DNA from 2 places in the Lysinibacillus sp. Ag94 genome. Region 2 is predicted to be linked to the other one. Evidence: a T-box and tRNA genes for the amino acid it is inferred to sense, from the RefSeq annotation. Region 2 holds a T-box; the other holds one or more tRNA genes.
The links. The T-box of region 2 lies ahead of metG (methionine--tRNA ligase). A T-box ahead of a tRNA ligase gene usually reads a tRNA of that ligase, here a tRNA-Met.
Positions count from the first base shown of each region.

Region 1 (12,213 bases), 580 kb from region 2:
TATGTGCCCCCTCTAAGCCTAGAGCGGGGGACCCATCAATTTGTCGATCAACTGGAAAGCCCTCATTTAATAAATCACTCATAATTTCTGTACCGTCTTCTATTAGTATTTCAACATTCCTTCTTTCATGATGATATTCACCAGCAATTAACGTATCAGCAATGTGAAACTTTGGATGATCTTCTTGACTTGTAACGGCAGCAATACCGCCTTGAGCACGATAAGAACTACTCATTTTAATTGAACATTTTGTAACTATCTGAACTAGAAAATGTCTTTCGAGTAGTCGAGCAGTTTGAAGTGCAGCAACGCCGCTACCAATAATAAGTACATCTGTCATTACATCCATACATATACCTTCTTTACAGTTGTCTTGACACATATCTTTACATAAAATAAAAGAGAAAACAAGACTTGATGAACTAGAAGGGAAGAATAAAATGATTTATTTGGATTACGCTGCAACCTCTCCAATGACTCCAAAAGCTCTTAAAGCATATTGTGAGGTAGCAATGCAGTATTATGGGAATAGTGCAAGCCTACATGATTTAGGTGGCCAAGCACATTATTTTGTTGAGCAGGCAAGAGCTGTCGTAGCAAAATCTCTTGGAGTAAATAGTGACGGTGTCATTTTTACTGGCAGCGGAACGGAGGGCAATTTAATTTCGATTTTGTCATTAGCTTTAGCGTCAAATAAAGGGAAGCACATTATTTCATCACAAGCTGAACACACTTCCGTGCATGCGGCTTTAAATACGCTTGAAAGACTGGGGTTTGTAATCACGAAGTTACCTTTACAGCAAGATGGTAGTATTCATGTAGAGCAACTACGAGAAGCCATACAAGAAGATACGGCTTTAATCACTATCCAACATGTAAATTCAGAGATAGGCTCTATTCAACCTATTGAAGAAATAGCCGAGATTGCCAAACAATCAAACGTTCTCTTGCATGTTGATTGTGTACAGTCCTTCTGTAAACTTCCGTTAAAGCAGAAAGTAGATGCTATTACAATATCAGCTCATAAAATAGGTGGGCCAAAAGGATGTGGAGCTATATATATTAACCCTAAGCTCCGTGTTCCTGCATTAGCACCAGGTGTCACGCATGAACGTGGGTTAAGGGGAGGAACATTAGATACGCCAGCTATTGTCGCTTTTGCTACGGCGATTGAAGATTATCAATATGAGCGGAAGCACTATGAAGCATTACGTCAATGTTTTAAGGAAAAATTACAAGAAACGTGTCAAATAATTGAGAGTAAGGAGCAATTGCCTAATATTTGTGGTGTACTAATGAAAAGAGTAGAGGGGCAATACGTTTTGTTAAAATTAAATGAAGCGGGGATATGTATTTCCACAGGAAGTGCCTGTGATAGTCATGGTGAATCTGGTACGAAGGCGATTTTATCAATGGGCTACTCTATGGAAGCGGCACGTCAATTTTTTAGAGTATCTTTTGGTCCCGCAACAACATTTGAGGAAATTGTTCAATTACAAATGGCTCTTTCGGTTATTTAACTTCTTTAGCAGATGTATTCGATAAGAAAGTGCAACGTCAGAAATGTTCTTTCACTTGAGAGGAAATTTAAGGTTTAAATGATTGAGGATAAAAGGAAACTAGAAAACTATCATGAAATAATTGTATTGTAAAATGATAAATTAACAGCCATGTTAGTTGAATCTATTAATAGTTTTTCGTGTATATTTTACTTTTTTAATTGATTGTAACGAAGAGCTACTCTGATTGATCCTGTTGCAGATTAAAAGCGAAGTGTCACGACAGTCAGAAAATAGAGTAGCTCAAATATTTTCATGAATTAAAATAGCTAAAAACACTTCTGTAAATTAATTGTTTTCTTTTAATTAATCAATTGTTATAATAAATAGCAGAGTGATAATTTCTCTTACATTACAAAAATATCTTCGAAAAGTAATGATTTCTTTTCTTTTATAAAAAAGTGTTGCACTATGTGAGAAAACGTTATACAATAATTCTTGTCTTGAAGGACAGGTAATAAAAACTTCAAAACGAAATACATAAGATTTTCAGCATACGAAGTATATTGAAAATAATAGTCTAGTGATGATGGCAAAGAGGTCACACCCGTTCCCATACCGAACACGGAAGTTAAGCTCTTTAGCGCCGATGGTAGTTGGGGGCTTCCCCCTGTGAGAGTAGGACGTCGCTAGGCATAATACCCAGGAGGATTAGCTCAGCTGGGAGAGCACCTGCCTTACAAGCAGGGGGTCGGCGGTTCGAGCCCGTCATCCTCCACCATTTGCCGGTGTAGCTCAGTTGGTAGAGCAACTGACTTGTAATCAGTAGGTCGTGGGTTCGACTCCTATCGCCGGCACCATTTTGAGCCATTAGCTCAGTTGGTAGAGCATCTGACTTTTAATCAGAGGGTCGAAGGTTCGAGTCCTTCATGGCTCACCATTTAAATTGCCAACAAAATATGCGGGTGTGGCGGAATTGGCAGACGCACTAGACTTAGGATCTAGCGCCGCAAGGCGTGGGGGTTCGACTCCCTTCACCCGCACCATTTTTAAAATTTCATAATTGCCAGGATAAATAAATCTTATGCACATGCGGAAGTAGTTCAGTGGTAGAACACCACCTTGCCAAGGTGGGGGTCGCGAGTTCGAACCTCGTCTTCCGCTCCAAATGTGCCGGGGTGGCGGAACTGGCAGACGCACAGGACTTAAAATCCTGCGGTAGGTGACTACCGTGCCGGTTCGATTCCGGCCCTCGGCACCATTTTTATTTTAATCATTAGCGCCCGTAGCTCAATTGGATAGAGCGTCTGACTACGGATCAGAAGGTTATGGGTTCGACTCCTGTCGGGCGCGCCAAATTAATATTTATCGGAATGTAGCTCAGCTTGGTAGAGCACTTGGTTTGGGACCAAGGGGTCGTAGGTTCGAATCCTGTCATTCCGACCATTTTATGGGGCCTTAGCTCAGCTGGGAGAGCGCCTGCCTTGCACGCAGGAGGTCAGCGGTTCGATCCCGCTAGGCTCCACCATAAAAGATAACCAGTATAAAGATCCTGGCGGCGTAGCTCAGCTGGCTAGAGCGTACGGTTCATACCCGTAAGGTCGGGGGTTCGATCCCCTCTGCCGCCATCTTAAAGGACCTTTAGCTCAGTTGGTTAGAGCAGACGGCTCATAACCGTCCGGTCGCAGGTTCGAGTCCTGCAAGGTCCACCATTTATATAATATTACGGAGGTATACCCAAGTCTGGCTGAAGGGATCGGTCTTGAAAACCGACAGGCGGGTAACACCGCGCGGGGGTTCGAATCCCTCTACCTCCTCCATTTTATAGTTAAATGGTGCTTGAAAAACTCGAAAAGAATATATTATTAACGCGGGGTGGAGCAGTGGTAGCTCGTCGGGCTCATAACCCGAAGGTCGTTGGTTCAAATCCGGCCCCCGCAACCAAAATGGTCCCGTGGTGTAGCGGTTAACATGCCTGCCTGTCACGCAGGAGATCGCCGGTTCGATCCCGGTCGGGACCGCCATTTTTTAAAAATATGGGTCAGTAGCTCAGTTGGTAGAGCATTAGATTGAAGCTCTAAGTGTCGGCGGTTCGATTCCGTCCTGACCCACCATATTTGCGGGTGTAGTTTAATGGTAAAACCTCAGCCTTCCAAGCTGATGTCGTGAGTTCGATTCTCATCACCCGCTCCAAGGGCCTATAGCTCAGCTGGTTAGAGCGCACGCCTGATAAGCGTGAGGTCGATGGTTCGAGTCCATTTAGGCCCACCATTATTCCGAAGTAGCTCAGTTGGTAGTAGCACCTGACTGTTAATCAGGTTGTCGCAGGTTCGAGTCCTGCCTTCGGAGCCATTTTTTTGTGGGGAAGTACTCAAGAGGCTGAAGAGGCGCCCCTGCTAAGGGTGTAGGTCGGGTAACCGGCGCGAGGGTTCAAATCCCTCCTTCTCCGCCATTGGCCCGTTGGTCAAGTGGTTAAGACACCGCCCTTTCACGGCGGTAACACGGGTTCGAATCCCGTACGGGTCATACTGAAATGCAGTAGATGTACATTACATCTACTGCATTTTTTTTATGGTACTTTATCAAACTACGAAAATTCCTTTCCGTCGTACCGCTGTTGCAGCTAGAATGCTCGTTCCATCGAGTCCGCTTATTCATTATTCTTCCGCTTATCACGTTTAGAGATAATCGTGTATAACCTTCATTTGGCCTTGGCTCTACACTTTCTAAAAAGCTAAAAAACAACCTTAAGATCCGCGTCCCTCTCATAAATAAAACAATAAAATTAGGCAATTCATTTAGAAAAAATTAATATATTTAGTATTTGCTTTGTGTTCACTATTGAATTGGACAAATAATCCATGGTAAATGGTCATAATATTGGTATATCCTTTGGAATATATCTATCTTTCTTTTATAATGGGAATGAATAGAATTCATAGGAGGTAATAAATGTGAAAAAAAAGCAGAGTAAATGGATTATGAGTGCAGCTTCTGCTGCTTTAATTGCTGCAGCAGTTGTTCCTACTGCAAGTGCGGCTAATTTTACAGACATAGCAAAAAGTGACCATAAAGAGGCCATTTTGGCACTAGCAGATGCAAAAATTGTAGCTGGATATCCAGATGGTACATTTAAGCCAAACGGGGTCCTTACGAAAGGCAATGTAACGAAATTTTTAGGGAAATGGCTAGTATTAGAACACTTCCAAGTGCCAGCAGACTACAATAAAAAAGTACGTTTTACAGACATGCCTACATCTTCAAAAGATAAAGAATTACTACAGTATGCAGCGCTTATAAATGATAATGGTATTTTCAAAGGGACTAACAATAAGTTATTACCTTCCGAATATATCTCGCGCGAACAAATGGCTTCTATTTTAGTACGTGCAATTGAAAAAGTTTACGATATCGATTTAATTGCGATGTATAAAAAAGAAAACTTTAAATCATCTATTACAGATTTAAAAGTAGCTTCACCAGAAAATCATGAGGCTATCATCGCATTAGAATATGCAAAAATTACAAATGTAACGACATTTAATCCGAAAAAGACACTAACACGTGGTCAATTTTCATCATTTTTACATCGTTCAATGACGAATATCGGTGAAATGGTAAGAGGCCCTGAAGTGTCCATCCAAACAGTTAAAGTTATAGATGCAAAAACACTACAGGTAACATTAACAGATGGGACAAGCCAAAAGGTAACATTAGCGACACCGCTTACTGAAAATGTAGAAACGAAGGTAGATTTCAAGATTAATGACAAGTCATATTCCGCTGTTGTTACATATGAAGTGAATGAGTTAAATGTACAATCAATTGAGGGCATTAATGCTTCTCAGATTAAAGTTGTTTTTAACCAAGCGATTGATCCACTTTCTGTGATAAAAGCAGATGGGAAATTACAGGATAATGTTGTAGCTTTCTCTAATGTCGATACTTTAAGAGCACTATCGGTTATAAAAACAGAAATCAGTGCTGATAAAAAATCAATCATCTTTACAATGAATGAACCATTAAAAGGTACACATCGTTATGTGTTCAGCAACATCAAAGCGGAAAAGGGTACAGTGCTTCAAAAAGTAGATGCGAATTTTGTTATTGCTGGAGATACACAAGCGCCTACGATTTTAGGCACAACGCAAGGAAAAAATTCTTCAATCGTTAAAGTGCAGTTTTCTAAGCCAATGGCAGCATTTCCAAATGAGCGCATTCAATTTACATTAGCAAATGGTACAAAGGTATCGAATGTAGTTGGAAGCATTGAGCAAAACTCAACTGAAGCAACATTTGACTTATCAGCTGCAACAATGAATGGTGTGTATTTAACGCCTGGTACAGCTGTTCAAATTACATTCGTAGCGGCAACAGATATGGCAGGGAATATTATTTCACCGAACCCTTCTACGGTAACAGTGAAAAAGGGAGATAAGGATGGTGTTCCGCCGACACTATCTTCTGTTACACAAACTGGACCAAATACGTTCCAGCTATTGTTCTCAGAGGAAATTCAACCACTTTATTCATATGACCTTTCAGTGAAAAGCGGCCAGACTTCAATTTCTGTGAATTCTGTAGAGAAAGATCCTAAAAATGGTCGTTTATTTAATGTTACGGTGGATCCAAAAAGCTCGCTTCAAGGAATTACAACGATTGGGACAGCTTCTAGTCGTGTAATAACCGACTTATCAGGTGAAACGGCAACATTCTCAACAGCGTATAACTTTATAAGAGATGACAAAGCGCCAGCGCTAATAAATTCTGAAATTGTTTACGGTGATAGTGTAGAATATTTACAATTAACTTTCGATAAGCCAGTACAGTTAGGCGTTAACGCAAAAGCATCATTTACTGGGAAATTCGTCAATAATTACATTTTATATGAGGTATCAAGAGGACCTCAAAGTGATATTCAGATTGTAAAAGATCAACCTACGAAATTACGTGTTAAAATGGCAGGACTGCTAGGCATGTATGATACAAAGGGAGCTCTTTACGACGGCAAATTAAATTTATTTAATGTTACTAATTTATACGGTGTGCCAATCACTGAAGTGCCAAACGTTAAATTTACACGTAACGGTGATTTAAATATAAATGGCAATAAATTAGCTTTATCGCAATACAATGCAATTCAAACATCTGCAACAGATTATTCTATTAAAGATAATAATATTGTTTATTTAAATTTCAATTATCCTGTTGATCCAGCACTTGCTCAAAATGTTCAAAATTATAGCATTGATAATGCTCAGGTAGAAAGTGCTGTTGTAGAGGGATCCAATTTAAATCGTATTAAGCTCACATTGAAAAAAGATTCAAATTATTTTAATGGCACACGCAACTTCACGATTAAAGGCTTAAGAGCAGCAAACTCTATGGAACCATTTGATGAGGTGCGTACATCCATTAACCTTAAAGAAAATAATGCACCAAAGGTTGTAACTGTTAATGTTAGTAATTCACAAACATTAGAGCTTGTTTTCAGTGAACCAGTAATAAACGTTAATAATTTGGATTTTAATATTACCGTGAATGGTTCTTCGGTAGCAGCAACTACCTATCCACAAGGTAATGATAGAGTATTAATTACAATACCTCAGAATAGCTATTTATTTGAAAACGGCAGAAGTGTTACGGTTCAAGCTTCACCTCGTAATGATATTATGGATTTCAATGGGAATAAATTAGATTTCACTTCTCAAACAATTACAGTACAAAGATAATTTATCTTTAATTAAAAAATAGCATGCTGGATATATTCTCAGCATGCTATTTTCTATCTTTTTATTGCGATTTCACTAATGGGAGATAAACGGTGCTTTATGCACGTATTTTGTATTATCAATATGATCAATGATAAAAGTGGCTATATCTTGATTCGTAATTTTTGTACCAGGCATATCCGTCAGGTTTTCCTTTATCTGACTGGATGTTAAGCTATCTTTTACAAACGGTAATCTAATTAGTGTCCATTTGATCTGTTTGTTATTTAATAAATATTCCCATTCCAATTTTTTATCTTGCATCATTTTTGAAAGGAAAACTTCAAATATCTTTGCTCCTAAACGATTCATCATGCTTTTTTCGTCCTCTTTAATCGTTAGAGAACCACCTGAAACACCTATATAACGACTAATGTTTAATTCTTTCATCACATTAAAAATATTATTTGTAACTTTGCTATATATAGGTTCCTCTTTCGTTGGTTGACCAAATGTATTAATAACAACTTGACTATCTTTAAGAAGTTCTCGGATGTTTTCTATATCCTGTACCGACCCTTTCACTATTTCAATTGCATCATTTTTATCCAGTAACTTTTCAGGATTTCTAACAAGCATCCGCACATGATATCCTTTTTGTATGGCTTGAGTTGCTATATGCCTTCCTACTTTCCCTGTTCCTCCTATTATCGCTATCTTATAGTTATTATCCATTATATACCTCCTATTTAATATGTTGGTAAATATACGATATACCCTATCAAAAGGATTCAAATTTTTCTTTTTTACTAAAGTATATAATATGGTTTTGTTTTGCAAATCTATAAGCTAAGATGAAAATAGTAGAAAAACTAGGGGGGATATGGATGGGGAAATTATTGTGGACTAACAACCAACAATATTTGTTACAGAAGAATGTAGAACAAGTAGTACCTTTTCTGCGTCATTTTTCACCAGAACAAGTAAATCACGTTAGTAAATTTCAGCGTACATATGAGAAATTTGAAAGTACGCCATTACGATGCTTAAATACTTTTGCATCATTCGTAGGGGTACAAAGTATTGTGGTAAAAGATGAATCTTATCGATTTGGCTTAAATGCATTTAAAGTATTAGGTGGTGTGTATGCAATTGGGCAGTACGTTGCTAAAAAGTTAGATAGAAATATTGATGAGCTATCGTTTGACCAGCTTAAATCACCAAAAGTAAAGGAGCAGTTAGGGGACGTAACGTTTATTTCAACGACAGATGGCAATCATGGTCGAGGAGTGGCGTGGGCTGCTAGAGAGCTTGGTTTGAAAGCACGCATTTATATGCCTGCTGGTAGTGCAGAGGAGCGCCTCCAAAATATTCAAAAAGAAGGTGCATATGCTGAAATAACAACAATGAATTATGATGATACCGTTCGTTATACATCACAACTAGCAACAGAAAATGGATGGATCGTTATTCAAGATACGATGTGGGAAGGCTATGAAGAAATTCCGTTATGGATAATGCAAGGCTATACAACACTAATAAAAGAAGCTGCCCTGCAGTTGGAAAAAGCACCTACCCATGTATTTTTGCAAGCTGGAGTTGGATCTTTTGCAGGGGCAGTTGTAGCTTTCTTACAACAATACTATGAGCAAGAAATTACATTTGTCTTAGTTGAGCCTTTTGTAGCGAATTGCTATTATGAAAGCTTTAAAGCAGGAGATGAACAGTTTGTAACGGTTGGTGGAGAGATGCAAACAATTATGGCAGGTCTTGCTTGTGGTGAGCCGAATCCACTTGCTTGGGACCTGTTAAAGACTTATACGAAGGTAAGTATTTGCTGTGATGAAGAAGTTGCTGCAATAGGTATGCGCATTTTAGGAAATCCACTAGCGACAGATGCAAGAATTATTGCTGGAGAATCGGGAGCTGCCCCAGTTGGATGTTTTTATGAATTGATGACGAATGAACAATATACAGAGCTGAAGGAAACATTACAATTAGATGAAAATTCTCGAGTGTTGTTTATTAACACTGAAGGTGACACAGATGTAGAAAACTATAGAAATATTGTGTGGCATGGCAAGTATGCAAAAATTTAACTTCTTGCAGTGGATGCCCAAACATCTGTACCTGTCGTTACGCATTCGGTACAAAAGACATCCGCTAAAATATGACAACGGCTGAGTAGCCAACGTCTTGCTGTTGCTGGCGCTTCGCTTTCGCACAGAGAGAACCATGTTGCTGGCGCTTCGCTCTCACACAAAAAACATTTGTTGGCCTAAACCCAGCGGATTATGCCGAGGCATAATTGATTTTAAAGAAAAAGCAAACTAGTGTTTATAAAACGTTCTAGTTTGCTTTTTTTATTTACTGGGTCGGATTATCAGGCGCCAGTCGAAACGGAAATCAACCTAACGTTTTTTCTTAATTTTTTTCTTGACCTTAACGTTGCGTAAACATTTACAGTAGCATTAATGGAGGTGAAAAAATATGGAATATACAATTCAAGAGTTTGCTCAATTATCCGGGGTTAGCACAAGAACACTGCGTTATTATGATGAAATTGAATTACTAAAGCCTGCAAGAACGAATGAGGCTGGCTATCGATTTTATGGACAGTTTGAAGTTGATATGCTCCAGCAAATTTTATTTTATAGAGCATTAGATATGAAGCTAGCAACGATTAAGGAAATTATTAAAGCGCCTGATTTTCAACATACAGAGGCACTCAAAACTCATCGTACTGCTTTACTGAAACGCAAGGAGCAGCTGGAAAAGATATTACAAACAGTAGAAAAAACTATTCAATCAATTGAGGAGGAACAACCGATGGCAAATGAAGAGAAATTTAATGGACTAAAAGAGAAGCTAATCGAGGAAAATGAAAAGCAATATGGTCAAGAAATTCGTGCAAAATATGGTGATAAAACAGTTGATGCATCGAATGCAAAGGTAATGAATATGACAGAGGAACAGTATGAAGCAATGCAACAACTAGAACAGCAATTATTTAATCGTTTAAAAGAAGCGCTGGAAATCGGCGATACGAACAACGATGTGGCAATGGAGGTTGCAGAGCTTCATAAGCGTTGGCTTTGTTTTACATGGTCACAATATTCTAAAGAGGCACATGCAGGTATAGCTCAGATGTATATAGCGGATGAACGCTTTTCAGCATATTATGATGAGCGTGTTTCTAAAGGAGCAGCACAATTTTTACATGATGCCATCATCAATTATACTCTGGTGTAAATGTACTGAATTAAGATAAAAAAATAAGTGATTCATCCACATGCTTTCATGTTTTAGAAATATTAATTTAGGAAAAAATGAAGGCATGAGGAGGAGATTTTTTTGAACCCACAAGTAATGGAAAAATTAAGAAAGCAATTAGAGCAAGAATTACAGGAAATAGAGAAGCGACTTGAGGAATCAGAGCGTCCACAAGCGACAGAGCTATCTAATTATGATAATCATCCAGCTGACAATACGAGTGATTTAACAGATCAGCTAACGGAAATGGCGATTGACGAGCACCGGGGTGACGATGCTGAAGAAATAAAAGCTGCACTACAAGCGATGGAGGACGGTACGTATGGTAAATGTGCTGTATGCGGTGAAGAGATTCCTATTGGTCGCTTAGAAGCTATGCCGAAAGCATTGACATGTGTTGAGCACGCAGAGCATAAAGAAGAAAATTTAAGACCAGTAGAGGAAGATGTGTTGTCTTCTACGCCAAGATCGGATGATTTCATAGAACTTGAGGAATTTGGCTCTTCTGATACACCTCAAGATAAAAGTTAGTAAGCATTTTCGCTCACAGGCAGTATAATAGCTGTATGGGGTGAGGGTATGGATATAATTGATTTACACTGCGATGCTCTATTGAAATTAACAACTTTAGAAGCAGCAAAATTTGAAGATGATGTACGTTTGCAAGCTAATCGACAGAGATTACAATTAGGGTGTGTTAAGGCACAAGTATTTGCTATTTTTATTAATCCTAAAATTCCGCAAAGTATGCAATTTTTAGAGGCAGTGCGGCAAATTGAAGCCTTCCATTCACATGTGTTACAAACTGAGGGCATGGTGCATATTACGGATTGGTCGCAATTAGATACTTTAGCTCCGCATGAAATTGGTGCAATTTTAAGCTTAGAGGGCTGTGGTCCAATCGGTGAAGATTTAGCAAAGCTTTCTGCAATATTAGATGCAGGAGTGAAGCTAGTCGGCTTAACGTGGAATGAAGAAAATGCTGTGGCCCACGGTGCTGAACAAGATGCAAGCCTTGGTTTAAAATCATTTGGTAAAGAGGTTATAGACTTACTAAATGAGCGAGATATTATTATCGATGTCTCGCATTTAAATGAACAGAGTTTCTGGGATGTCTTACCACTAGCGAAGCATATTATTGCGAGCCATAGCAATGCACGTGCAATTTGTGATCATCCAAGAAATTTAACGGACGCTCAGGCAAAAGCACTTGTCGAGCATGGAGGGCATATTCATGTTGTTTACTACCCGCCTTTTATCCATGACAATGCTACAATAGATGATTTAGTAGCGCATGTGAAGCATTTAGCGAATATAGTAGGGGTAGAGCACCTTGGATTAGGTTCAGACTTCGATGGAATAGATGCAACTGTAAAAGGATTAGCACACGCAGGAGAGGTACAAAATTTGTTAGAGGCGTTACGTGAACATTTTTCAACTGAAGAAGTTCGAGGTATTGCAAGTGAAAATTTTAGATGCTATGTAAAAAATGCAGCTGCCCGTTAAAGCTGCTGCATCTTTAACCAATTAAGCCGAGGCATAATTGATTAATATTAATAAAAGAAATATTGAATTAATAAACCGATTCCTAAGAGGAAGCCGAAGAATGTATTTGTTTGCGCTGTAAATTTCATCGCAGGCATAACTTCTTTCGCTTCTTTTTTATCGCGGAAAATTTGGATTGCACGAAGCGGTTTTAGAACGCTTAAGAAAATGATTAGAGCCCAAAA
Region 1 covers NZ_CP096780.1:3,730,755-3,742,967, reverse strand. The annotation lists gene nadB (L-aspartate oxidase) at 1-349, opposite strand, end outside; gene MY533_RS17515 (cysteine desulfurase family protein) at 441-1,520, shown strand; rRNA gene rrf (5S ribosomal RNA) at 2,079-2,194, shown strand; tRNA gene MY533_RS17505 (tRNA-Val) at 2,205-2,280, shown strand; tRNA gene MY533_RS17500 (tRNA-Thr) at 2,284-2,359, shown strand; tRNA gene MY533_RS17495 (tRNA-Lys) at 2,364-2,439, shown strand; tRNA gene MY533_RS17490 (tRNA-Leu) at 2,461-2,545, shown strand; tRNA gene MY533_RS17485 (tRNA-Gly) at 2,592-2,666, shown strand; tRNA gene MY533_RS17480 (tRNA-Leu) at 2,672-2,760, shown strand; tRNA gene MY533_RS17475 (tRNA-Arg) at 2,779-2,855, shown strand; tRNA gene MY533_RS17470 (tRNA-Pro) at 2,869-2,945, shown strand; tRNA gene MY533_RS17465 (tRNA-Ala) at 2,952-3,027, shown strand; tRNA gene MY533_RS17460 (tRNA-Met) at 3,054-3,127, shown strand; tRNA gene MY533_RS17455 (tRNA-Ile) at 3,135-3,211, shown strand; tRNA gene MY533_RS17450 (tRNA-Ser) at 3,227-3,319, shown strand; tRNA gene MY533_RS17445 (tRNA-Met) at 3,369-3,443, shown strand; tRNA gene MY533_RS17440 (tRNA-Asp) at 3,448-3,523, shown strand; tRNA gene MY533_RS17435 (tRNA-Phe) at 3,538-3,613, shown strand; tRNA gene MY533_RS17430 (tRNA-Gly) at 3,619-3,692, shown strand; tRNA gene MY533_RS17425 (tRNA-Ile) at 3,694-3,770, shown strand; tRNA gene MY533_RS17420 (tRNA-Asn) at 3,775-3,851, shown strand; tRNA gene MY533_RS17415 (tRNA-Ser) at 3,861-3,951, shown strand; tRNA gene MY533_RS17410 (tRNA-Glu) at 3,954-4,025, shown strand; gene MY533_RS17405 (S-layer homology domain-containing protein) at 4,454-7,231, shown strand; gene MY533_RS17400 (NAD(P)H-binding protein) at 7,307-7,945, opposite strand; gene dpaL (diaminopropionate ammonia-lyase) at 8,098-9,309, shown strand; gene MY533_RS17390 (MerR family transcriptional regulator) at 9,701-10,462, shown strand; gene MY533_RS17385 (TraR/DksA C4-type zinc finger protein) at 10,565-11,014, shown strand; gene MY533_RS17380 (dipeptidase) at 11,063-11,989, shown strand; gene MY533_RS17375 (1,4-dihydroxy-2-naphthoate polyprenyltransferase) at 12,037-12,213, opposite strand, start outside.
Region 1: it has a tRNA-Met gene. The T-box ahead of metG (methionine--tRNA ligase) is inferred to sense a tRNA for this amino acid. The anticodon was not compared.

Region 2 (12,213 bases):
GGCTTGTTGTCTGTGTAATGATCGAATCCCTCTGAGCACCGTTAGCAAAGAAATTAGATATTTTTTCAGTTTTAGGTGGAGTGGTTGGCGCTTCGGTATTTTCAATCGTAAGTAATTTGTTTAAAACCTTTAGTATATCTCGGTTCATTTCTTCAATTGTTTGATTCAAAGACTCAATTTGTGCTGATAGAAGTTTTATCTGCTCCTCATAGCCTCTGATTTGGGAATTTTTTTGCTTATCATCTATTGTTTCGTTTAGCTCTTCTAACAGTGCCATTTGCGTTTTAATTTCATCAAAATCCATTTTCATAAATAGGTAATCTTCAATTGAATTTCCCATTTTTAATGAAGTTAATGTATCCTTGTAGGCTTCTATTTTTTGCTTCAATTGTTCAATGCCTTGAGTGGAGTACAATTTTGAATCTTCCATTGCATTTCACCCCTTTCAGTCCATTTATATTTTATTAAAAATGTTTACTTTATGTTACAAATATACCGGTCCTTTCAAACATTTTAGTTTCTTCTTAAGAAAGGGCGGTATAAGCAAAAACGATACATACTGATACTTTAGTATTTTAACTTGCAATTATTTTTCGTAACGAAAGTAAAGCACCAGTTACAGAAGACTCCCGCCTTTATAGGTGATACATTGCTGAATTAAGTTACTTTTCGGCAGGTTCAAACACCTGCTAAAAATAGAGGAACTCAGCCACGTCCTGTGGCAATTTATCTGTGCGACAGCGGCAATTTTGCTGAAGCATAATTGATTCATAAAAATCAGAACGAATTACTTTTTAGCCCATGCACTTTTAGTTAGAAAACATAAGATACAAACGAAAGGTAAAAAAAATTATGGAGGTGTCAAAAGGATGCTAGAGAATATGCCATCCCAGGCGCAAGAACTTATTTGTATAAACGTCGATAAGGTATTTGACTGGATTGTAAAGGAAATGTCGTTTGATTTTTCCCCTACTGGACCAATTACTTTTCCAGGAGTAACGCCAACGACGGATTTAACAGGTGCAGTAGTTACATGTAAGGTAGTTCCATCAACAACAAACCCTATTGTTATCTTGAACCGTGAGAATCGCCAATTCTCAATTGATGGTGCAACTGTATGTCTTCAAAATTTAACTATTCAAAAGAACTTTATTCTTACGATAGTTGTTTGTCTACCGAACGGCACTATGTTCACAAGCAATACTATTCCACTTTCTCGTTGCGAACAAGTTACATTATGTGCGCCAACAGGGACAGATGTAGAAATTTTATTCACGGATTTAGATTGTTTCGTGTGTACAACTGGAACATTAACTGCTGGAGCAGGGACAATTACGTTTTCTGCATTAACGATTACTGTATCTGTTTGCCAAAGTATTCAATCTACATTCCCAGTAACTGTGGAATTCTTAGCGACTTTCTGCGAACCAAGAGCAGAATTACCGTTCGCATGTCCGGGTGTAGTACGCCCACAGCAGTGCCCTGCTATCTTCCCAACAGTTGGTTAATGGTACTAACACATAGAAGAAAATCATATTATAAAGAGAGGTTAATCCTCTCTTTTTTTTTATGAAAGATTTAAGACAGTTAAAGTAGGTTGGTTAATTAAATACTATTGGCAAGGGGGTACTAATTATGACTACTCGTATCGATCATGTGGAAGAAAAGATAAATGAACTAAAAAAACAAACAGATTTTTATGTTCATGAAATTAAAAAAACGGTTGAGAAGCTTATTATTCCGGATAGTGTCAACATCATTAGTTATTTCACGTCCTCGTTCAATATTTCTTATAATCCTGATGAGGAAAGCTTATGCTTGGGCTCCTATCATATTCGCAATATAGGGAGTCAGCCTATAACGAATCCGTATCTATGTATAAAACTGCCTGAAGACTCTCCATTCTCTTTCTCAGGAAGGTATGTCTATGAACATTTCGCACCAAATTTAAAAGGCAACAGTAGCTGGGAACGAATCAATGATCAATCGAGCAAGGAGGAATTCTGGCTTAGACCTATAGGCAAAACAACGTTAGAGCCAAACGAAACATTATCATTTCCTAACTTTCAAATTAAGTGGGGTCATAATTTTTCTTATTCAGGAAGTATCATGGGTTTTACATATTGTGATGAGTTCAAAGATGGTGTCGTTGTCTTAAATCCTATTAATCTCAATGGAATTAGTCATAGACAGGAGGATGAAAATGAGTGAGTCTGAAAATATAAATCAAAAAATAGATAGTGTTGTCCATCAACTAATAAAGGAACAGCTTACGAATCTATCTAACTATAATAATACGAAAAATAATAGCTTTGCTTATCTCGAAAAAGGCACATTGAATCTACTTCTTGCCTATTTAATGTCAGGAGAAAAGAGCAAAGCTGAAGAAATTGGTGATGAGGAAATAGACATTAAGATTATTAAGCAGCTTGATGAGATGTTAGAGGATAGTAAGGAGCAATTTGAAGAAGTGATTAGTTTACTTAAAAAAATGTCGTGATTAGGAGGCGCGAGAGTGGATAATGATATTGTTAAAAACAATGATCCTATTCAGTTGCAGCAAATGATCATTTTTTTAAGAGCAGAATTAGCGAAATATAAAAATGAAGTTAAAAGGCTCAGAGATAGTGATTATTATTCACTAGTACTGAGATTAGAGCGGGAAAATGTTCAATTAACAAAGCAGAAAAGGGAGCTTTCGATGGAGCTTTTAAAGCAGAAGAGAGACCATGAAAAAAAACTTAAAACTTACTATGAAGATATACAAGCAAGAGAAACCCAGAAGAAAAAACAACTTTCTTCGATAGAGGGTTTATTAAAGGAATTAGAAGAGCTGCGTGCAGAAAATAAGCTAATGAAGGACACGTTAAAATCTGCTAAAGATAAATTACTTTCTACAAATTCAGATGTTCATGATAAGACTATAGTCGATTGCCTTGAAAAGAAGCTGAACGTTTTTACAAAGGATATAAGCCAACAAATGAATACTATCATTGAAGCCCTTGAAAGATCCCGTTTAGAACAAGCCAGTTCAGACAATCTTAATAAGCATTTAACCAAAGAATTAGAGGAGAAAAGTAGTGAGATAGCAAGATTAACGGAAGAATTGGCGGATATCAAAAAATATAGCCTTTCTCTGAGTGGAAAAACGATAATGAATCCAGGGTTTATTACACATATAGATGCTCAAGTAAATAAGGTATTTGCTCAATCAATGGATTTTGAGAAGCAATTGAATCATAAATTACGCTTACTTGAGGATCTGGAACATAAATTGAACGAGCTTACTATCGACATCAATACTGATAAAATTGTATAAAGTTTGTGTTGCAAGCTGTTTCAAAAGTACGACAGACACTTTTGAAACAGCCATTTTTATGTTACTAGTGAACTCTAGACATAATACATATTATTTCGTTTCTCTGTGTAATGTAACTCTTTTCAAACGTGGTGAATATTTCTTAAGCTCCAGCCTTTCTGGATTAGTTCGTTTATTTTTTGTAGTGATATAGTTTTTATCACCTGTTTCTGTACAGGCTAATGTCACTTGTACACGCATAAAATAACCCCCTTTTAAATCGTAATAATTACGCTTTATACATTATTATTTTTAGTGAAATATGTCAATACCGTATTTCCGTAAAGTTTTTAGCGTTGCGTTTTTTAGGACTCTATGTTTTAATTACGAAATGTAAATAGTAATAATTACGATTTAAGGAGTTGTAAAGATGACAAAGAAAATCCCCGTTACAGTGTTAAGTGGTTATTTAGGTTCTGGTAAGACAACAATGATGAATCACGTTTTACAAAATGAAAAAGATATGCGTGTTGCTGTAATCGTCAATGATATGAGTGAAATTAATATCGATGCAGAACTAATTGCAAATGGAAGCGGCATTTCACGAACAGAGGAAAAATTTGTGGAGCTATCGAATGGTTGTATTTGTTGCACGCTACGTGAGGATTTATTACAGGAGGTGGAGCGTCTCGCGAAGCTCGGTACTATTGATTATATTTTAATTGAATCGACGGGGATTAGTGAACCAATACCTGTTGCCCAAACATTTAGCTATTTAGATGAGGAGCTTGGTATTGATTTAACAATGTTTTGCCAGCTTGATACGATGGTGACAGTTGTAGATGCGAATCGTTTTTGGCATGATTTTCAGTCGGGTGAAAGCCTTTTAGAGCGTAAGGAGGCAGTCGGCGAGTTAGATGAAAGAGATGTTGCCGACTTACTCATTGACCAAATCGAATTTTGTGATGTCCTTGTATTAAACAAATGTGATTTAGTATCAGATGAAGAGCTTGAAAGATTAGAACGTATTTTACGTGCATTACAACCTGAAGCCAAGCTAATTCGTACAGTAAACGGTGTAATAGAGCCCGCTGAGATTTTAAATACTGGACGCTTTGACTTTGAACGGGTATCAGAATCTGCTGGCTGGTTAAAAGAATTAGAGCTTGGTCATGAAAATCATACACCGGAAACGGAGGAGTATGGCATTTCTTCTTTCATTTATAAGCGTAGAAGACCATTTCATCCAATGCGATTTGTAGAATGGTGTGATCATATGCCAGAATCGATTGTCCGAGCAAAGGGTATTATTTGGAGTGCGAAACATCAGAATGTTGCATTATTACTATCACAGGCAGGTTCATCGGCAAAAATAGAACCAGTTTCTTATTGGGTAGCCGCTCTACCAAAGGAACAACAGCAGGATGTTTTCTTGCAAAGTCCTGAGGTAGTAGAAGATTGGGATGAGGAATTTGGAGATCGCATGACACAGCTCGTTATTATTGGTGTTGATTTAGATAAAGAGGCGATTATAAAAGAACTAGACAAGTGTTTATTAACGGAAGATGAGTTTAATAACTCATGGGATGGTTTACAAGATCCGTTCAATTGGGAATGGCATTAAATCTTTTAGCAAGTGTTTAGATAGCGAAAGCGAAACAAAGAAGATTTCGGCTAGGATTCCGAAATCTTCTTTTGAAATACATGATTATAATTAGTCGCATCTCGCAAGGCTTTTTCCTCAAGTGGAATGCGTACGGAGAGCATTGTCACATTTAAAAGTGTAAAGCAAAATGCTGTAAAATATGCTTGAAACATTAAAGGTAGAAGCATAATTTCTAAGCAAACTACAGCGTAATTTGGATGACGCATAAATGTGTAAGGGCCTTTTCGTACAACTTCTGCATTCGGCAATATGAGTATTTTTGTGTTCCAAAAAGACCCCAATGAACGGATACACCAAATGCGTAATACTTGAACGGCAATAAATAATAAAAATAATAACGGAAATAAAGGAGATAAACTTTTATGATTAGTAACGACTTCAATAATTAAAAATAGGAAAAAACCAGCATGCAAAGCAACCATATATGGATAATGAGAAGAACCAACTTCGTATGCCCCTTGTGAAAGCATCCATCTTTCATTGCGTTTTGCAATGAAAACTTCTGTCAATCTTTGTAGAATGACGAGGAACAAAATAATGTAAATAATCATGCTACTCCCTCCATTTAAGTAATACAGCTTCAGCACAGAAGCCAGGGCCGAGAGCGACGAGCAAGCCAGTATCCTCTACTTGTCCTTCGTTTAACATAAATTGCTCCAATACATATAGCACCGTAGGAGATGACATATTTCCGTGAAATTTCAATATTTCCCGAGAAATATCGGTTTTTTTGGAAGCTAGATATAGAGTATCTTCATAAGCTTTTAACACTTTTTTACCGCCGGGATGTGCGATGAAATGGGTAAGCTGTTCATTGTATAGTTCATGTTCCAATAAAAATTGTTCAATGAATGGCCCGAGCCAATTGGTGATGATGGCAGGAATACTTTTCTGAAAAACGACATGTAGACCATTGTTCTTAATATTCCAACCCATAACATTTTCTGAATCGGGCATCCATTTAGAGCCAGTCCCGATAATAGCAGGTATTGGTTTTTTTACTGCGATATTCACGTCATCTCCACAGACGAGTATACATGCGGCTCCATCTGCAAAAAGAGACGCACCGATTAAATTGCTTTTTGAAAAATCATTTGGCTGAAAGGTTAGACTACAAAGCTCGACACAAACGACAAGAACTTTTGCTTCTGGATGGGCACGACAAAAATCATAGGCTCTACTAACACCCGCCGCACCACCAGCACAGCCAAGTCCCCAAAGTGGAATACGTTTAAGTCTGTCTGAAAAAGGAAGTTTATTCATAACTCGTGCATCAATACTTGGTGTGGAAATACCAGTACTACTTACAAAAATAATAGCATCAATGTCTTTAGGAGAAACCGGTGATTGTAAAAACGCTTCATTTTGTAAACAGGCTTGAATGACATCAACGCTATATTGTGTAGCTAGTTCAATATATAAATTGTTTCGTTCCTCAAAGGAATGATCGGTACGATGCCATTCAGGTGGTACACAAAAATGGCGTGTTGCAATACCACCATTCTCAAAAACTTTTAAGTAACGTTCTAACTTAGGGATTTTCGCATGGAAAAGTTCCTTTGTTAGCTCCTCTGCGTTTATTTGTTGTAATGTGTACGGTGGTTGGTATGTACTAATAGAAATGATTTTTGACAATTCAACATCTCCTTCGCCAATAGTGGTCTTGTTTATTGTATGCAGGGGGGGAGGGGATACATGCTTGTTAGAAGATAATTGACAATTTCGGAATATTTAGCTATATTGGAAATAACTAAATCGGAAGTAGGTGATGTGACATGATGAATAGATCCGTTTTTAACGAGCTGCAATTCGGTTTGTTCAGTTTCGCACGCCTAAAATATATAAATTGACCACACCGTGTATTTAAATGATAATTGTGGTAATTTGTATATTCTCTTAAATGTGCCTGTGAACCTTGTAACTGCCGAATTGCGCAGAGACAAGGTTTTTTTGATTAATTTCAATTGATACAAAGGATATTCACATTTAGGAGGAAAACAACTTGAATTTAACAACTTTAGGATTTTCAACATATTTTGAAGAGCAAATGACTGGATTTAAGCAGGAGGCTAAGCTGGCGAATTGTGTGCCGGCTAGGGTTACTTTAGAGCATAAACATTCCTATCGTGTACTAGCTGAAGAAGGTGAGTGGCTGGCAACGATTGCTGGACATTACGCCTATACATCATTAGCACGGGAAGATTTTCCCGCAGTAGGAGATTGGGTGCTAGTCGAGAAAATGCCTGGTGAGGAAAAGGCGATCATTCATAAATTGTTTACACGTAAATCAGTCTTTTCCCGCAAGGCCGCGGGGCTGGAAATACAAGAGCAGATTGTAGCATCGAATGTTGATATCGTACTTCTTGTTATGAGCTTAAATGCAGACTTTAATATTCGTCGTTTAGAACGCTATTTAGTAGCTGCGTGGGATTCGGGTGCAAAGCCGATCGTTGTATTGACGAAGGCAGATCTTTGTGAAGATGTTGCTAGTAAAATACGTGAGGTTGAGTCTGTAGCGTTTGGTGTAGATGTTTTTGTGACTAGTGCACTGTCAGGTGAGGGCTTAGAAGATATTCGTGCGCTATTTACGGAAGGTGTGACGGGCGCATTACTTGGTTCTTCTGGCGCAGGGAAATCCACATTGACAAATGCTCTTAGTGGTGAGGAGCTTATGAAGGTTTCAGGTATTCGTGAAGATGATGCGAGGGGGCGCCATACAACAACACATCGTGAGTTAGTTTTATTGCCAGAAGGCGGCTGTTTAATTGATACACCAGGAATGCGGGAGCTACAATTATGGGATCAGAGTGATAGCTTATCCGCTAGTTTTCAGGATATTGAGGAACTTTCTGCGGCTTGTCGTTACAGGGATTGTACACATCAGAAGGAGCCACACTGTGCTGTACAGCAAGCAATTACAGATGGTGTACTTGAACGATCACGTCTCCAAAGCTACTTTAAATTGCAAAGAGAACTTGCTTTTATCGAACGCAAAACAAATGCTCAGGCTAGACTAAATGAGCAACGCAAATCGAAGCAAATTGCGAAAGGCTTAAAGAAGGGCAAAAAATCAAATTAGTAAGAGTGAGCAGCAATTTCATAGTTGGGGGTACGAAAATGACAATCCAAAACATAAATCATTTATTATTTTCAGTGTCAAATTTAGAGACATCCATCGCATTTTATGAAAAGGTTTTTGACGCAAAATTATTAGTGAAGGGTAGAAGTACAGCCTATTTAGATGTAAATGGGCTGTGGCTTGCCCTGAATGTAGAACAGGATATCCCACGCAATGACATACATCAATCCTATACACATATAGCGTTTTCTATCCAGGAGGCCGATTTTGACAAAATGTATGAAAAGCTAGTCCATCATAATGTCAACATTCTGGAAGGCAGACAAAGAGATGTACGAGATAAAAAATCGATTTACTTCACGGATCCAGATGGTCATAAATTCGAATTTCATACAGGGACTTTACAGGACCGATTGGATTACTATAAGAAGGAAAAAATGCATATGGAGTTTTTTGACGTCTAATGATTGCAACACTCCTTCTAATGAAAACGTAATAATAGTAGAAGGGGTGATTTTATGAAAAAAGCTATTATTTTTGATATGGATGGTACTTTATTTCAAACAAATCTAATATTAGAGCCAGCATTATCGGCGACGTTTAATGTGCTGCGTGCAAAGGGCTTGTGGCAGGGAGAAACACCAATAGAGAAATACCGTGAAATTATGGGTGTTCCATTACCTGTTGTCTGGGAAACGTTATGTCCTATGCACACGCTAGAGACACGTGAAGAAAGCAACGCATTATTCCATGTTAAGCTTATTGAACAAATACGTAATCGCCAGGGCGCATTATATCCAAATGCAGAGCAAACTCTTGCTATATTGGCAGAAAACTATGATTTATTTATCGCCAGTAATGGGCAAACAGAGTATTTACAAGCAATAGTAGAAACCTATCAATTACGGCGTTTTATCAACGGTACATATAGTATTCAGTCCATTTCGAGCGGTCATAAATCTGATTTAGTGAAAAAGGTCATCGAGGAAAATGCCATTGAATGCGGCGCAGTTGTAGGTGATCGTTCTTCTGATATTCAGGCAGCTCGGGATAATCAGTTGCTTTCAGTTGGTGTACGTTTCGACTTTGCGCAGGACACAGAATTACGAAAAGCGGACATTGTCATTAATAATTTAAAAGAGTTGCTTGAAATAAAGCTTGGATAAAATTTTATCGACTACATTTTCTGATTTATCACCCAACTTTTTCGTTTTATCGAAAAGATTGAATGATTTATCGCCTAAGTTTTTCAGTTTATCGAGAACTAAGAGCAATTTATCGACATGCATTGCAATTCAACGGCATAAAGAGTAAAATGGTGGAAATCTATAGTAAAAGCATTGATAAGGAAAAGTAAATTGGAGAAGCATTATATAGAGAGCCTCTGTTGGTGGAAATGAGGTAAATGCCCCCTTTTGAAAATGACCTTTGAGCTTCGTACCGAAAGCAAGTTTGCGAGTAGATTACGACGAGATGGGCACTCGTTACAACAGCGGCAGTATCTTTCATTAAAAATTTGAATGAGACGCACTGATGGAGGCAAATAGTGTGAGCTATTTGTAAATATAGGTGGTAACACGGGTATACTCGTCCTAATCAATTTTGATTAGGGCGTTTTTTTATACACTTTTTTACAATTTTGTTGAGGGGAGCAACTTAGGATGACAATTGTTATTGGAGGCGCGTGGCCATATGCAAATGGTTCTTTGCATTTAGGGCATGTTGCTGCATTATTACCGGGTGATATTTTGGCTAGATATTACCGACAAAAGGGCGAGAAGGTTTTATATGTTTCGGGAAGTGATTGTAATGGTACACCAATCTCAATTCGAGCTGCGCAAGAAAATACGACAACGGAAGCAATTGCTAATCATTATCATGAAGAGTTTTCAAGATGCTTCAATGATTTAGGATTTACTTACGATATGTATACGCGAACAGATGCGCAGCACCACCATGAATCTGTTCAGGCAATTTTTTCACAGCTGCTAGCGAACAAATTTTTATATAAAAAGAAAATTGAACAAGCATACTGTGAAACAGATAAGCAGTTTTTACCGGATCGATTTGTAGAGGGGATTTGTCCAATCTGTGGTGCGAAGGCGCGTGGTGATCAATGTGATCATTGCTCAACGATTTTAGACCCGCTCGATTTAATCGATAAACACTGTAAAATTTGTGGGAATGAGCCAATTATCAAAGGGACAGAGCATTTTTATTTTGCTTTTAGCCAGTTTCAGGGGAGGTTGGAGGCTTATTTAGCGAAGGCAAAGGCGGAAAAACGCTGGCGAGTCAATGCCTTAGGTTTAACAGAACGTTACTTGGCAGAAGGGGTACCGGACCGCGCAGTAACAAGGGATTTACCAAATGGTATCGATGTGCCAGTACCAGGTTTTGAAGGCAAAAAAATATATGTGTGGATTGAAGCAGTAGCAGGTTACTTAACAGCGAGCATTGAATGGGCGAAGCAGCATCAACTAGCGATTGAAGATTTGTGGAATGAAGAAACGATTTCGTATTATGTGCATGGTAAGGATAATATTCCGTTCCATACAGTTATATGGCCAGCTATTCTTATGGGGATAGGAGCAGAGGCCTTACCAACACATATTGTTTCAAACGAATATTTGACATTAGAAAAACGAAAATTATCGACGAGCCAAAACTGGGCGGTATGGGTACCTTATATTTTGAGTCGATACGATGCCGATTCTCTTCGTTATTATTTAACTATAAATGCGCCAGAAAATCGTGATACTGATTTCTCGTGGCGAGAATTTATTTATAGTCACAATGGTGAATTACTCGGTGCTTATGGTAATTTTGTCAATCGAACATTGAAGTTTTTAGAGAAATCGTTCGCTAGCCAAGTGCCTCATGCAGAGGTAGATGACACGATTCGAAAACATACGATTCAGCTATTTAATGATGTTGGGATTCAAATAGAAGCGGGTCATTTTAAACAAGCTTTAGAGGCTATTTTTGAATACATTCGTGCGGCTAATCGCTATTTTGATGAGCGGCAGCCGTGGCTACAGGTGAAAGAGAATGTAGAAGCTGGCAATCAAACACTTGCAACATGTGTTTATATAATTGCTAATCTTGGACAGCTGTTACATCCATTTTTACCGTTTTCAGCTGAAAAGGTGAGAAAGATGTTAAGAATCAACGAAGTAAAGTGGCATGAGCAAGTGGACTTACCAACAAGTATTAGCGAAGTGACGCCACTGTTTGAGCGTCTTGATGTTGAATTAATTGAAGAGGAATATCAAAAGCTAGTGGAGGGCAGCCGCTAGGAATAGTGAAAGCAGTATGACTCAACGTGTCATACTGCTTTCACCTGCGGATGTATGTTAGTTCAGAACAGGCGTTAATTTAGCGACAACAATACTATTGATCGCATTAATATAAGCTAGCGCACTCGCTTTTAAAATATCTGTATCTGCCGCTTTGGCGATATATTTTTCACCTTCATGCTCGATTGTAATTTTTACTTTTCCAAGCGCTTCTTTGCCACGGGAAACGCTATTGATATTATATTCTACAAGTTTTACATCAATGTTTGTAATTTCTGCGATGGCAGAATATAGGGCATCAATCGGACCTGAGCCAACTGCACTTGCTTTAAATATCTCCTCGCCTTTACGTACTTTCACACTTGCTGAAGGGAAGCTTGCGTTGCTGACGACTTGTAAATCATCGAAGTCAAAGAATTGATCACTATAATGAGTGGCATTTGCATTGTTTGCGTCATGTTTTTCATAATAGCTTTCCACAATAACATATAAATCGTGATCGTAAACTTCTTTTTTTGCGTCCGCGAGCTTTAAGAAGCCTTCGAAAATTCCTTCAAACTCATCTGCTGAAAGATTGGAGAAGCCAAGTTTTTCAAGGGCATTTTTCACCGCATGACGCCCAGAGCGAGCTGTCAGGACTAGCTCCATATCGTCTAGGCCTACATCTTCTGGATGGACGATTTCATAAGCATCACGAGATTTTAGAAGGCCGTCTTGATGAATACCTGAGGAATGGGCAAAAGCATTATCCCCAGTTATCGCTTTGTTTACTTGTACGTCTAAGCCCATGAAGCTTGAAACAAGACGAGATGTATTCATAATTTCTCTTGTGTTAATACGTGTCTCAGCATTGTATACAGAGCCACGTGTTTTC
Region 2 covers NZ_CP096780.1:4,313,183-4,325,395, reverse strand. The annotation lists gene MY533_RS20430 (ring-infected erythrocyte surface antigen domain-containing protein) at 1-430, opposite strand, end outside; gene MY533_RS20425 (BMQ_0737 family morphogenetic spore coat protein) at 870-1,508, shown strand; gene MY533_RS20420 (hypothetical protein) at 1,636-2,211, shown strand; gene MY533_RS20415 (hypothetical protein) at 2,204-2,500, shown strand; gene MY533_RS20410 (hypothetical protein) at 2,516-3,319, shown strand; gene rpmG (50S ribosomal protein L33) at 3,410-3,559, opposite strand; gene MY533_RS20400 (GTP-binding protein) at 3,729-4,922, shown strand; gene MY533_RS20395 (isoprenylcysteine carboxyl methyltransferase family protein) at 4,973-5,515, opposite strand; gene MY533_RS20390 (type III polyketide synthase) at 5,517-6,599, opposite strand; gene rsgA (ribosome small subunit-dependent GTPase A) at 6,967-8,043, shown strand; gene fosM (FosM family fosfomycin resistance protein) at 8,082-8,507, shown strand; gene MY533_RS20375 (HAD hydrolase-like protein) at 8,562-9,209, shown strand; T-box leader at 9,375-9,641, shown strand; gene metG (methionine--tRNA ligase) at 9,705-11,339, shown strand; gene MY533_RS20365 (2-isopropylmalate synthase) at 11,397-12,213, opposite strand, start outside.